2 linked regions of the Paraglaciecola psychrophila 170 genome follow. The protein of the gene in region 1 interacts with the protein of each later gene in a pairwise test. Links are inferred from orthologs where the notes say so. Each region holds a gene or a part of one and is shown in the gene's direction. Other genes may lie near its edges.

Evidence for each region.
Region 2: the proteins of C427_RS05710 (region 1) and ureG interact in binary tests that used the Escherichia coli proteins (3 or more experiments, as listed by UniProt). The link is inferred for Paraglaciecola psychrophila 170 from one-to-one orthologs.

Annotation. Positions count from the first base shown.
Region 1 is NC_020514.1:1,319,285-1,322,428, reverse strand. What follows is about bases 141-2,954. They hold C427_RS05710 (FKBP-type peptidyl-prolyl cis-trans isomerase), read left to right. Parts: upstream 141-1,205; coding sequence 1,206-1,703; downstream 1,704-2,954. Other genes in these bases: C427_RS28735 (AMP-binding protein), read right to left, coding at 2,741-2,941; C427_RS28740 (acyl-CoA synthetase family protein), read right to left, coding at 2,216-2,644; C427_RS05720 (DNA-3-methyladenine glycosylase I), read left to right, coding at 141-729. In the rest of the region: C427_RS05725 (hypothetical protein), read left to right, coding at 1-60; more of C427_RS05720, read left to right, coding at 124-140; C427_RS28125 (AMP-binding protein), read right to left, coding at 2,986-3,144. UniProt on the Escherichia coli protein: Folding helper with both chaperone and peptidyl-prolyl cis-trans isomerase (PPIase) activities. Chaperone activity prevents aggregation of unfolded or partially folded proteins and promotes their correct folding.
Region 2 is NC_020514.1:5,340,734-5,344,007, forward strand. The notes cover bases 69-3,012. They hold ureG (urease accessory protein UreG), read left to right. Parts: upstream 69-1,203; coding sequence 1,204-1,821; downstream 1,822-3,012. Other genes in these bases: C427_RS23500 (urease accessory protein UreE), read left to right, coding at 69-439; C427_RS23505 (urease accessory protein UreF), read left to right, coding at 393-1,133; C427_RS23515 (hypothetical protein), read left to right, coding at 1,872-2,054; C427_RS23520 (hypothetical protein), read right to left, coding at 2,137-2,730; C427_RS23525 (RNA polymerase sigma factor), read right to left, coding at 2,723-3,012. In the rest of the region: more of C427_RS23500, read left to right, coding at 1-68; more of C427_RS23525, read right to left, coding at 3,013-3,220. UniProt on the Escherichia coli protein: Involved in the maturation of [NiFe] hydrogenases. Required for nickel insertion into the metal center of the hydrogenase. Exhibits a low intrinsic GTPase activity, which is essential for nickel insertion.

The DNA of each region.
Region 1 (3,144 bases):
TTTAACGCCAGATGGAATAACCAAACCCAAGAGTTAATGCCTTTTTTGGACAATGAATGAGATAATTGAAATCAAACCAGCAAGCAACTCGCTTTTTTTTAAACAAATATGTGAAATTTAACTATGTCAGAAACCTATATCTCCGAGGGTGGCAAGGCTCGATGTGCTTGGTGTCAGGCAACGCCTCAGTATGTTGCGTATCATGAAAACGAGTGGGGCTACCCCGTTACCGATGATCAGCGTCTATTCGAAAAAATCTGTTTAGAAGGATTTCAATCGGGTCTGAGCTGGCTCACTATTTTGGTAAAGCGCGATAATTTCAGAGCCGCTTTTGCTAATTTCGATTTTAACCTTGTGGCGAAATTTACCGACGACGATGTTGAGCGTTTAATGCTAGACGCTGGCATAGTGCGCCATCGCGGTAAAATCAGGGCCACCATCAACAACGCTAAACAGGCGCAAGAAGTGATGAAAGAATTTGGTTCATTAGCCCATTACTTTTGGCGATTTGAGCCAAAGCGTGATGAAGCTCTTGCCTCAGAGTTTATGGCGACATGCGAAGAATCCGTCGCTTTATCTAAAGACTTAAAAAAACGCGGCTGGAAATTTGTTGGCCCCACTACTATGTATGCTTTTATGCAAGCAATGGGTATGGTGAATGATCATGCTCAAAGTTGCGCTTTGAGAGTAAAATCGATGGAACTAAGGGCGGGGTTGGTTCGTCCCTAGGCTGAGAAATTTTACTTAAGCGGCAGCGCTTGATTTAGCCCTATTCAAAGGATAAAGAAAACGCTTCGCGCCACCGTCGTGATGATTTTTTGAATCGAATCTTTTCGAGCCAGTGACTCTTTTTTCAACAGCAAAAAATAGAGTCACTAGAAAAATGCAACTCACTACTAAAGTTTTTAACCACACAAAAAGACTTAGTCTATGGGCGCCAGCCGCGTTGTCGCTACAAATATTCCATCTAAGCGTCACTCAAACGGCGTCCTGCAAGGCGTCTGCTCGTCATTTACCCCAAACGCGAAGAGGGTCCTGCCAGCAAGTGTCAGCGCCAGGTTCTATGGTTCCCCTTGAATTGAGTAAGAAAGCCCCAAATTCTTGTGGTGAGACATTTATAGTGCAATTGTGCTTGAGCGACTTGAATATTGGTGGCATCCACCTTCGCTATAAATACAACTGACTAAATATGACAGGATGAAAAAATGATTGCAGATCAAAAAGTAGTATCTTTGAACTACACAGTGAAAGACACCGAAGGCCAAGTTGTTGATAGCTCAGAAGGGGCTGCACCACTGGTATATTTACATGGCCAAGGCAATATTATTCCCGGTTTAGAAGCTGCACTTGTGGGTAAAGCCCCTGGTGAAGAGTTTGATGTAACCGTTGAACCAGCCGATGCCTACGGTGAATACAATGAAGAAATTCTACAAGTTGTGCCTCGAAAAGTCTTTGAAGGCATTGAAAGTATTGAAACAGGCATGGTTTTTACTGCCCAAGCTCAAAACGGCCCGGTTCAATTGACGGTCGCTAAAGTTGACGGTGATGATATCACCGTCGATCCTAATCACCCGTTATCAGGTAAAATACTGCATTTTTCAGGCTCGGTAATTGAAGTGAGAGAAGCGACTGAAGAAGAGCTCTCTCATGGCCATGTTCATGGTGAAGGCGGCCATCAACACGAAGAACAAGCAGCAAGTTAAGTAAATAAGACCAGCAAGAATGGCCCGGAGAGAGTTTCATTTCGGAAAAAAGGGGGGAGTGAATAGTAATAAAATTCACTCCCCCCTTTTTTTTGGTCTGCCCCCTCACAACTGTATGCTTTCTGTGGCATATACTTCGAACACAGATATCAATGCATTTATTAAAGAAGCATCCCGCGCGGCGTCTTCTTACCGACTGACTTAATTTCGTGCTACAGCTAAAGAAAGTAACCAAAGAAAGCCGCCGCTACTAAAGTTCTTAACCGCACAAAAAAGCTTAGTTTATGGGCGCCAACTGCGTTGTCGCTAAAAATATGTTCCCTCCAACTATCACTCAAATTACGTGCTTGTCCTTTAAATATAAAAGGAGAGCCAAGGCTTATATTCATTCGGCCTAGGTGTCTTTAGCAGCAGGCGAAAAGAGATTGCTACACTTAACGCAGATTATCAGATGAGACAGCCCTAACTGACATCTATTTATTGCAATATTTAAAAAGAATTTTTTAGTAATTTTAAGACTCCCAGATAATTTTTTCTAAAAGTGGTTCGGTCAAATAGTGTTGAAAGCTTGCCTCAATCTCAGTACGTTTAATTTTTAAAGTGGGTGTCAAAAGGTCATTTTCAACGGTCCAACTATCTTTGAGTATGATTAAATGATCTAATACCTGATGGCTTTCTAGTTTAGAATTTGTTTCCTGTAAGGTCGATAATAGCGACTGAGTAATAGATGCATTGGATTGTTTATTTTGTGAGTTCATTACGACTAAAGCAATAGGTTGCTTTCTGCCTTGACCAAAAACACAAACTTGCTCTATATCTGGGTTATGTCCTAATAAGCTTTCGATTGGTATAGGCGCAACATATTTTCCTTTGGCTGTTTTAAATTGCTCTTTGGTGCGACCAATAATCTTGAAATTTCCATCAATTGTCTCGAAACCCATATCACCGGTTCTAAACCACCCGTCGATAAAGCTCTCATTAGTTGCTTGTTCATTTTTGTAGTATTGTTTGAAAACCGCTGGCCCACGAACTAATATTTATTGTGAGTCGGCAATTTTCATTTCCACACAGGTAACTGATTTTCCAATACTTCCGAGAGCATCAGTTTGATAGGGATAATTAACGCAAGACATTCCTGAAGTTTCGGTCATTCCCCAAGCTTCTGAAATAGAAATACCTATTCCCTTGTACCATTGAAGTATCCCAGGAGAAATAGGCGCGGTACCCGAGAGAAACATACGCGCGTTATTCAACCCTAACGATGTCCGAATTTTTTTTGCTACTAATTGGTTAATGATTGGAATTTTAATAAGAATTGAAGTTTTTTATCTGGCATTTTATTTAAAATTTCGCCCTGGAATTTAGACCATAGACGGGGAACTGAACCAAACATATTTGGTTGAGCGACCTTAACATCATCAATAAAAGTGGCTAAGTTTTC
Region 2 (3,274 bases), 4.0 Mb from region 1 along the record:
ATCTCATAGTCATTCTCCAATTGATGATTCAGTGACGTTAGATCAAGACACCCGTAAGAAAGCGCGGATTAAGATCAGCACCGACCAAGGTCAAACCTTGGGCATTTTTATGCAACGTGGTCATCCTCTGTTGGTGGGCGAATTATTAAAAACCGAGTGTGGTTTACTGATTGAAGTAAAAGGCAAAGCAGAAGACGTTTCCACAGCTATTGCTACTGACTGGATGGACTTTAGCCGTATTTGTTATCACTTAGGCAATCGCCATACATCTTTGCAAATTGGTGAGTTGTGGGTGCGCTTTAAACCCGATCACGTATTAGAAGAGCTAGCCAAAAATTACGGTTTATCGATTGATCGGACTGCGGCGGTATTTGAACCAGAAAACGGCGCTTATGGAAGCCAAAAGTATCCCCACAGTCATTCCCATTCTCATGATTGAAAGCACGACTAAGCAAAGCCCGTTAGGGCTAAACCGGCTATTGCAATTATGCAGTGCCAATTTGCCTGTAGGCGGGTTTTCGTTTTCTCAAGGTTTGGAGTATGCGGTGGAAATGGGCTGGGTGAATAACCCCGAATCCACCAAAGAGTGGATCAGTTTTAACTTAAATCAGTCTATTGCTTATACCGACTTAGCCTTGTTAAACCGTTTGCAAAATGCATTAGTAGAAGATGATTTTGGCAGTTTTCATACATGGAATCAACACGCACTAGCATGCCGTGAAAGTAACGAATTATATTTAGCCGATGTGGCTATGGGTAAGGCGCTGATGCGTTTGCTCAAGGATATTAAAAGCATTGACAGTCAACACTATGTGCAGTTAATTAGTGAAAAAGAAATCAGTTTTGTGAGTGCCTTTGCTTTAAGTGCTCACCTGTTTGGACTTGAATTAAATGTAATGCAAAGTGGTTTTTGCTGGGCCTATATCGACAACCAAGTTGCTGCAGCCACAAAGTTAGTGCCGCTAGGTCAAACTCAAGCGCAAAACTTGTTATTTGAATTAAGCGAACAAGTTGCAGAAGCTATAGAGCAGGCCAATCAAATTGATGATGAAAATATTGGTGCCAGTTTACCGCGCTTAGCTATGGCAAGCGCTTGGCACGAAACCCAATACACACGTTTATTTCGTTCTTAAGCGAAGAACATAAATTTAGAACACTAACAAAAAACGTAATCAATAAATTTTATTTAAGAAGAAGTGAATTATGACAAAAAACAAACAAATTTTACGTATCGGTGTAGGTGGTCCCGTAGGGTCGGGTAAAACGGCTTTATTGCGTATGATATGCCTTGAACTCAGAGATAAATACGATATGGCCGTTGTTACCAACGATATTTATACCCGTGAAGACGCGGAATTTTTAACTCGCCATGGCGCACTTTCAGCAGACCGTATTTTAGGCGTAGAAACAGGTGGTTGTCCACACACCGCCATCCGCGAAGATGCCTCGATGAACCTAGCCGCTATTGATGACTTACAAGAACGTCACCCCAATTTAGACTTTGTACTCATTGAAAGTGGCGGCGACAACCTAAGCGCCACTTTTAGCCCAGAGTTATCAGACCTAACCTTGTACGTGATTGACGTATCAGCCGGAGATAAGATCCCCCGTAAAGGTGGCCCCGGTATTACTAAGTCAGACTTGCTGATCATCAACAAAATTGATTTAGCTGAATTAGTAGGCGCCTCGTTAGAAATCATGGACAGAGACGCGAAAAAAATGCGAGGCGACAAACCCTTTGTTTTCAGCAATATGAAAACCAAACAAGGCCTGGACGACATAATCCAATTTATTGAAAAAGAAGGCATGCTGCAGATATAACAGCAGCGCTACATTAACCCAATTGAAAATTAACTAATTAAGGAACCTCCATGAAATACTTATTCACATTGATATGTCTTATCGTCACCAGCAGCGCTATGGCTCACGAAGACCACGCCCTTGGCGAAAGCGTACACTTTGCCTATCACATCGCTTTTTGGAGCTTATGTGCGCTAGTTGTGTATAAAGGGTTTGCTTGGTTTAAAGCGAGAAATATCAGCAAAAAAAGATAACTTTGGGGAGTCTAGTTGTGTTGGGATCCTCTTTTTGAGAGGGCACATAACGGCTATTGTAAACCGTCAGATCATATACCGATCACTTATGGTGATTGGTAATAGTGCCATCAAGTAAGTTGTTTAGTTCAAGAAGTTCTTTATCGAAGCGTTTTTGACGTTTATCAGCCCAAATCCATATGGCAATAAACACCACGGCAACAATACATGATGAAATAACCGCTTTATGTATGAGTTTTTCTATAGGGAATATATCGTAATAAAACAGAGCAAAGTATTGAATACCAATCAGCACTAATACCGGCCAAATTGAGTGTTTAGTAATAAAGGCAATTTTGCTGTTATTAGCGAGTTGTTTTTGTAATTGTTGTATATATTTTTCGGTTGATTCGCTAGACCACCCAAGAGAAAACCTTCTTAACCAAGTCAGATAAACAACAAAAGGTACAGATAATAATAAAATTGCCAGAACAATCCGTTTAGTCACGATATCTAACTCATCCATGTACTGCCATATCAATACAAAGGGAATAACCACGCTCAGCACATCAAGACACACATACAAATGCTGCTTTACCTTAGTCCAGCGCCACTTTTTAGTAATAGCCTGTATATCTGGTTGCTCTGCAGTTTGCCCCTGCCAAAGTTGGCTAAGTGGGTCTTGGATATCAGACATGCTGAATGCTCTCCATCAATACTTTTCTCGCTCTGTTAAGAATCACCCCAGCGTTGGAGCCACTTATACCGCAAGCTTCAGCTATTTCGCTGTAGCTCAATCCTTCCATCGACATGGTAACTACTTGGCGCGTTTGTATGGGCATTTTCCTAATTTCTTTAAGCATGGTTTGTATCTGCTGTTGTTGAGCTATTTGCACATCAGAGCTCGGCTGCTGACTTGGCTGCGGTGTTTCTACTTCACAATAAGAGTCGTTACGAGGTTGCTTGGCATGATAAGCCACATGGGTAATCGCTTTATTATGAGCGACACGTAATACGTAAGTTTTAACACTGCTATCACCTTTGAATTTTTCTAACGCCTGCCACACGGCCAAAGAAATTTCTTGCAACAACTCTTGTCGCAAATGAAAATTTGCTTCATAGGTCGTAGCCACGCGGCCTAATAAGGCGGCATGTTCTTTTAAAATTTGGCTAAAATCCTTGCTCAAGTGGCTCTGTATTCCCTAAAAGCGAACGTCAAAATTGTAGGTTCAGTACAATAG